DNA from 2 places in the Thioalkalivibrio sp. ALMg9 genome. Region 2 is predicted to be linked to the other one. Evidence: riboswitches for the same ligand, from Rfam matches in the RefSeq annotation. Region 2 holds a riboswitch; the other holds the start of a gene.
What was found. Region 2 has a riboswitch for cobalamin ahead of F792_RS0109980 (TonB-dependent receptor domain-containing protein). Riboswitches for the same ligand answer to the same signal wherever they lie in the genome.
Positions count from the first base shown of each region.

Region 1: linked by a shared signal. The riboswitch ahead of bluB (5,6-dimethylbenzimidazole synthase) and the one ahead of F792_RS0109980 (TonB-dependent receptor domain-containing protein) in region 2 are both predicted to bind cobalamin.

Region 1 covers NZ_AQYC01000009.1:656,455-659,862, reverse strand. Annotated here, with positions in the region: gene F792_RS0112200 (iron ABC transporter permease) at 1-203, opposite strand, end outside; gene F792_RS0112195 (cobalamin-binding protein) at 343-1,179, opposite strand; cobalamin riboswitch at 1,399-1,663, shown strand; gene bluB (5,6-dimethylbenzimidazole synthase) at 1,756-2,529, shown strand; gene cbiB (adenosylcobinamide-phosphate synthase CbiB) at 2,526-3,408, shown strand, end outside.
Region 2 covers NZ_AQYC01000009.1:168,031-171,438, forward strand. Annotated here, with positions in the region: gene F792_RS0109975 (hypothetical protein) at 1-1,425, shown strand, start outside; cobalamin riboswitch at 1,514-1,761, shown strand; gene F792_RS0109980 (TonB-dependent receptor domain-containing protein) at 1,902-3,408, shown strand, end outside.

The DNA of each region.
Region 1 (3,408 bases), 490 kb from region 2:
CCGCCGGCGGCGAACGCGGCCAGCGCGCGCGGCAGGCGCAGATCCAGTACCAGGGTGCTGTGCAGTTGCGAGGCCTCGCCGAAGAAGACACTCAGCAGGTCAGGGAACGGAATCTGCACGCTGCCGTAGGCCAGTGCCACCAGAACGGAGAGCACAGACGCGGGCAACAGCACGCCCAGGGCCAGGAGGAACGAACGGGTCAAGCGGTAGCCCTCCGCTCCAGGCGGGCGAAGCGGTAGGTTGCCGGAACGGCGGGAGCGCTGCCTTCAGCGCACGTACAACGCTCCTTCATTGGTGTCCCGCGATATCCTTTCCGAGAGACTGCGAGGCGGACCGTCATGGTCATGGGGCGGGACGGCGTGCGCGGGCGCGTTCGAGCTCTTCGCACATCAGGGCCGTGCCTTCCGCGATGCGTCCGGTATGGCGTTGCAGGAGCGAAGGGGGAATGAAGAACAGATTGTCGCGCTGGACCGCGGTCATGTCCTCCCATTGGCCCCAGGCGACCACCCAGTCGGGGCGGTCCTCGCCCATGCCGCCGCCGATGATGACCTCGGGGTCGGCATCCAGTACGGCTTCGCGGCCAATGCGTGGCACCAGGCGGTCGAGATCGCCGAACACGTTCACGCCGCCACAGACGGCGATGGCCTCGGCGATCAGGTGGTCGTCATTGACCGTCATCAACGGTTGCTCCCACACCTGATAGAACACGCGAATCGGGTCCCGGTCGCCGTACGTGGCGCGGAGCGCGTCCATTCGGCCCAGGAAGTCCTCTGCCGCGGCCTCGCCCTGGTCATGCGTGCCGGCGAGCGTGGCCATGCGCCGCATGCTCGAGGCCACACCCTCGAAGCTGCGTGGTTCCGATACGTACACCGGCAGTCCCAGTTCGCGCAGGCGTTCGACCTGGGAGGCGGAGTTGCCGCTCTTCCACGCGATCACCAGATCGGGGTCCCTTTCCAGTACCCGTTCCAGGTCAATCCGGCTGTAACCGCCAATCCGCGGGATGGCCTCCGCCTCGGGCGGATAATCGCTGTACTGCGTTGCGCCCACGATGCGGTCCCCCGCACCCACGGCAAACAGCACCTCGGTGATGTGCGGCGCCAGGCTGACGATGCGCTCGGCAGGCTGCTCCAGATGGACCTCGCGGTCATCGTCGTCGGTGACCGTGATTGAGTCCGCCATTGCGATCAGCGGGGTTGAGAGCACGCCCAGGAGGCAAGCGAGCAGTGGAGTTCGGGAAGTCCAAAATTGCATTTTTTACAGTCGCATTGGATTGGTTGTTCAAGCGCCTTCGAGCCGGCTGGGGAGCCGCCACCAGGCGCTGGACTAGCGGGGCATCATAGCAGCAAGCCTGGGGCGCCTCGGAGCGTCAATTGGTCGGCAGTGGGCTTGCCGCGTATGATTGGCGGCTTGCTACCAGGTGCCCGGGCGACTGATCGCGCGGGTTAAACGGGAAGTCGGTGCAGGCGCGAGATCCTCCGCAGCCCCATTCCGACGCTGCCCCCGCAACGGTAAGCGAGTGGGTTCGAGGGGTGCTTCCGCAGGCCGCTCGGACCTCGACAAGTCGAAAGCCACTGGGCCGAACGCGGCCCGGGAAGGCGACTTGCCGCCCCGGGTTGCCGGGGCCTCGCGAGCCCGGAGACCGGCCTGGACGATGTTTCTGCGACCGCGCGGTGGGCGAGGGTCGGTAGGTGCGGGCCCCTGTGGCCACACCCCGATCCCTCTGCATCCGCGTCGTGTCCCCCTGACGGTAAGCCGATGCAGTCCGAGTTGCCCGCCAATGAGAACCCTTCCTGCCCGGGCGCTGATGCCGGGGGTTCGGGATTTGCCCAAGATGAGCTTGCGGCCGTCTATCGCGTGATCGCGGAACGCCGGGATATGCGCCATTTTCGGCCGGACCCGGTCGATCCAGCGGTGTTGCGGCGGCTGCTGGAGGCGGCGCATCGCGCGCCGAGCGTGGGCTATATGCAGCCCTGGCGCTTCCTGCGCATTACCGACCCGGCGGTGCGCGAGGTGCTCCACGCCCACGCGGCGGATGAACAGGCGCGCACCGCCGAGGCCTGTGGCGAGCGCGCGGCCGACGTGCATCGCTTGAAGCTGGAGGGCATCCGCGAGGCGGGCGAGTTGCTGGTCGTGGCCCTGACCGATGGCCGCGAGCGCTACGTGCTGGGCCGGCGGACGCTCCCCGAGATGGACCTCTGTTCGGCCGCGTGTGCGATCCAGAACCTGTGGCTGGCCGCCCGCGCCGAGGGTCTGGGCATGGGCTGGGTCTCCCTGTTCGATCCGGACTGGCTGGCCAATCGGCTGGACATGCCCGAAGGCGGGTACCCGATCGCGGTGCTGTGCCTGGGGCATGTGGAGCGCTTCTATGACCGGCCGATGCTGGAGACGGCGGGCTGGGACAGCCGGCGCCCACTGGAAGACTTGGTGTTCCAGGATCGCTGGGGTGCGCCGTGCGAACTCGCCTTGCCCACGGTTGTGCGGGAATCCGCCGCGCGTCCGGATGGGCCATCCGGGGGTGGCGACACATGAGTACCTTTCTGATCTTGATCGGCGCCCTGATCCTGGACCGACTGTTTGGTGACCCACGGCGGTTTCATCCGCTCGCCGGATTCGGCCAGCTCGCGGCCTGGGCCGAATCCCGCTGGCATGCGCCCAGTCGTGTACGCGGAGCGCTCCTTCTCGCGGCGCTGGTCCTGCCCTGGGTGGCGCTGGCCGCACTGGGCGCCTCGCTGGCCTGGGGCTGGGTTCTGACGCTGGCGATCCTCACGCTGGCGATTGGCTGGCGCAGTCTGGACGAGCATGCGGAGGTGGTGGCCGAGGCCCTGGAAAAGGATGACCTGTCTGGGGCGCGCACCGGTGTCGGCATGCTGGTCAGTCGCGACACGGCGGCCCTGGACGCGCGCGGGGTGAGTGGCGCGACCATCGAGTCGGTGCTGGAGAACGGCAACGACGCGCTGTTCGCCACGATCTTCTGGTTCCTGGTGGCTGGCGCACCGGGCGTGGTGGCTTATCGCCTGGTGAACACGCTGGACGCGATGTGGGGCTATCGCAATGACCGGTTTCGCTCGTTTGGCTGGGCCGCCGCGCGCCTGGACGATGCGATGAACCTGATCCCGGCCCGTCTCACGGCGCTGGGCTATGCCCTGGCCGGTCGTGGCCGGGACGCGCTGCAGTGCTGGCGCGAGCAGGCCGCCGGCTGGAAGAGCCCGAATGCGGGGCCGGTGATGGCCGCGGGGGCGGGTGCGCTGGGCGTGGTCCTGGGGGGGGCGGCGCCCTATGGCGGGCAGCGCGAGTGGCGACCCCGTCTGGGGATGGGCCGCATGCCCGACGCGGCAGGCATTCGCCAGGCGGTTGCGCTGCTGGATCGTGCGCTGGCCATCTGGATGGCCTTCATTGTGGCCGGAGTGA
Region 2 (3,408 bases):
GAAGTGGATATCGCCCCCGAGGCCGTGGCGGTCGCGGTGCGCGAGATGACCGGCGATGCCAGCTTGGCGGCCGCCGCGGAGCAGATCGAGATTTATCGTCGCCTGGGTCTGCGCTCGCGCGTCGCGGATCTGGTGGATGCGACCGAGGACTCCCGGCTCGCGGCCCTGGAGAAGCTGCATCACGAGGCGCCGGAGGTTGCGGATCTCCTGCGCGACCGCTTGCGGGGCGTGGCGCCAACCCAGGAGGACGGTGTGCGCCGGGTGGATCAGTTCCTGGATCGACTGTTCTCCGCCGCGGACGCCGATGACCTGGCGCGCTGCACCCTCGATGACGTACAAGCGATCTTTGTCCTCGCCTTCGAGTTGGTGAACGGACGCCAGATCAAGCGGCTGAGCTTCGAATGGTCGGGGGGCTGGCAGCTCGGGGCTGCCTTGGACCGCCTCGAATCCCAGGGCAACCGCTTCCGTGTGGCTCAGGCCGGGGTGGTCAGCCGCCTGCGCTCGCTCGGCATCCTGCTATCCCAGCACGAGGCGTCGGGCCTGGATCCACAGGCCCTGCGCGAGCCGATCGTCAGTCTGGGTCGTCAGGTGCTGGAGGCGCTGCAGCGACTGGAGGATCTCGAACCTCCGGAAAATTCCGCGGATGGGCAGCTCATCGGTCTTGCGCTGCGCCGAGTCGAGGACCTGCGCGAGGCGCGCGACCACCTGATGCAGTCGCAAAGCCGGTACACCAACGCGGTAGAACGCTGGGAGGCCCTGCGTCGGGCGCAGGTGGAGAAGCGGGGCGAGAAGCGCTGGTTCAAACGCAGCGTGCGCGGCATCCGGGTGAGCGAGGAGCTGATCGAGCTGACCGACGACCAGAAGCTGAAGCTGGCCAGCCACTTCTGCTCTTTCCTCAAGGAACTCAAGATCGAGCGCGAGGGTGACCTGTTTTACTTTGGCGGCTCGGCACTGGATGCGGAGACCGCCAAGCGGATCGGGATCCAGCTCGCCTTGATCATGGAGCCGCTGGTGGATCTTACGAATCCCAGTATCCAGCGCGCGATCTATGCCAACCCCGCGGCCTATCTGGGCGGGCTCTACGTGGGCATGAGCGCGGATGCCAAGGCAGGCCTGGGCTCGGCGATGGTGCGCAAGGTCCGCCAGGATCTCGGGCGCATGGCCGAGTGGCTGGCGATGCGCCTCACGCGCATTTATCACCTGCCATTGAGCGATTCCATGCGGGACTTCCTGGTCAGCCACTATGGGGCCAACCGCGAGCGCCTGGACATGCTGGCGACCCATCCCGGGGACGAGTCGCACCCGGTGGCGTTACGCGCCGAGCGCTCGCCCGAGTTCGACGCCATGCTGCAGGACAAGACTTGGGGGCTGCTGCTCAAACGCGGTACCCGCTATCTGTATGCCGAGGAACGGCGCCGCCGATGATTGGTTCAGACATGCGAACCTGGGCAGCTCCTTTCGGCATCGCGCGGCGGGTAGGTTAGCGGCTGGTAATTTTGCGCCCAACTGTGTAGGGTTCGCTACGTTCCTCGGTGCCCGACCAAGCACGGCTTGGCGGGTTAAACGGGAAGATCGGTGAGTCTCCGACGGGCCGCAAGGCCCTGGGATGAATCCGACGCTGCCCCCGCAACGGTGATCGAGCGAGAGACCGCCCGTCGGTTTCTGATGGTCGCGGCCAGTGCCACTGAACCCTGGGTTCGGGAAGGCGCCGCGCCGGAACGCTCGTCAGTCCGGAGACCGGCCAGGGAATGATCGCGCGGCATGCGGCGGGCATGCGAGGCGGATGATCGGGCCTGGCCGTTCGCCGGTCGTGGCCGATCCCCCTCGTGTCTGTCTCCCCCTGTCTGTGCGATCCCGACGAATCAACGGCGTGCGGGCGGCTCGCCGGGAGACAACAAAAAATGAAACGCACAGCACTTTCCGCGGCCATCCTTCTGGCCACTACTCCCGTTCTGGCGGACACGCCGGATACCAACGAAGCGCAGACCCTGGAGACCGTCCAGGTCACCGCTTCGCGCATCGCACAGACGGTAGACCAGACTCTCGCGGCGGTGACCATCATCGACCGTGAAGAGATCGAGCGCCTGCAGCCCCAGCAGTTCACCGATCTTCTGGAAGGGCGAGCCGGCATCGAGACCTCCCAAAACAGCGCCTTCGGGAAGACCACTTCCGTCTTCACCCGGGGGTCGAGCTCTGGGCACACCCTGTTGCTGGTCGACGGAGTTCGAATGGGTTCTGCGACGGGTGGCGGGGCAAGTTGGCAGTTCCTGCCGCCGGAGGAGATCGAGCGCGTGGAGATCGTGCGCGGACCGCGCACCAGTATCTACGGTTCCGACGCGATCGGAGGGGTTGTGCAAGTCTTCACCCGTGAAGGCCGCAAGGGGCCGCCGAAGGTTAGTGCATTTTTCGGTGGCGGTAGTTTCAATACGTGGGAGGTCGGCGTTGGCGTAGCGGGTGGTACCGATAACACGAACTACAGCTTCTCGGTCAGCCACTTCGATACCGACGGCATCAACGTCCAAGACGGTGTGGGCGATGAAGACCGCGATGGCTATGACAACACCTCGCTTGCCACCAAGGTCTCGCACCGGCTCGATAATGGAGTCGAGGTTTTCGGTAATGTGCTGTATTCAGAGGGTAGAACCGAAATAGACGGCACTGAAGATGAAACTGATTTTCGGCATGCCGCCCTTCGTGGTGGCTTGCGAGTGCCTGTAACCCCTTTTTGGGATACCGAATTCAGTGTTAGTCACAGTCGCGATGAGAACGATAATTTCAACGAAGGCGCTTTTTCTTCTCGCTTCGATACCAAACGCAACGGTGTGGATTGGCGAAACGATCTCGAGATAACGGATCGTGTTTATTTGATTGCCGGCATCGATGCGTATGAAGACCGGGTGGATAGCACCACCGATTATGCTGAAGATTCTCGGTACAACGTTGGAGCATACTCGGTGATTCAGGTTGGCTTGGGCCGCCATGATTTCGAGGGAAGTTTGCGTTACGACGACAATGAACAGTTTGGCGACAAGGTGACAGGGCAGGTAGCCTGGGGTATGCAGGCTACCAACATCCTACGGCTGCGCGCGTCTTATGGAACGGCCTTCAATGCGCCTACGTTTAACCAACTGTATTGGCCGGGGGCGGGTGATCCAGAACTTCAAGCAGAAGAGTCCGAAACGGCTGAAATAGGCCTTCGCGCTAGCTTTGATCAAGGGTATCTGGATGCCTCGATTTTCCAATCGAGAGTGGAAAAAATGATTCCAGTTTGGCCACCTGAAAACGTCGACGAAGCGAGGATTTCCGGGCTTGAGTTGGAGGGTGGATACGAACGTTATGATTGGATTTCGCGCGCTTCGTTGACCCTTCTGAATGCAGAGGATCGTGAAACAGGCAATGAACTTCCTC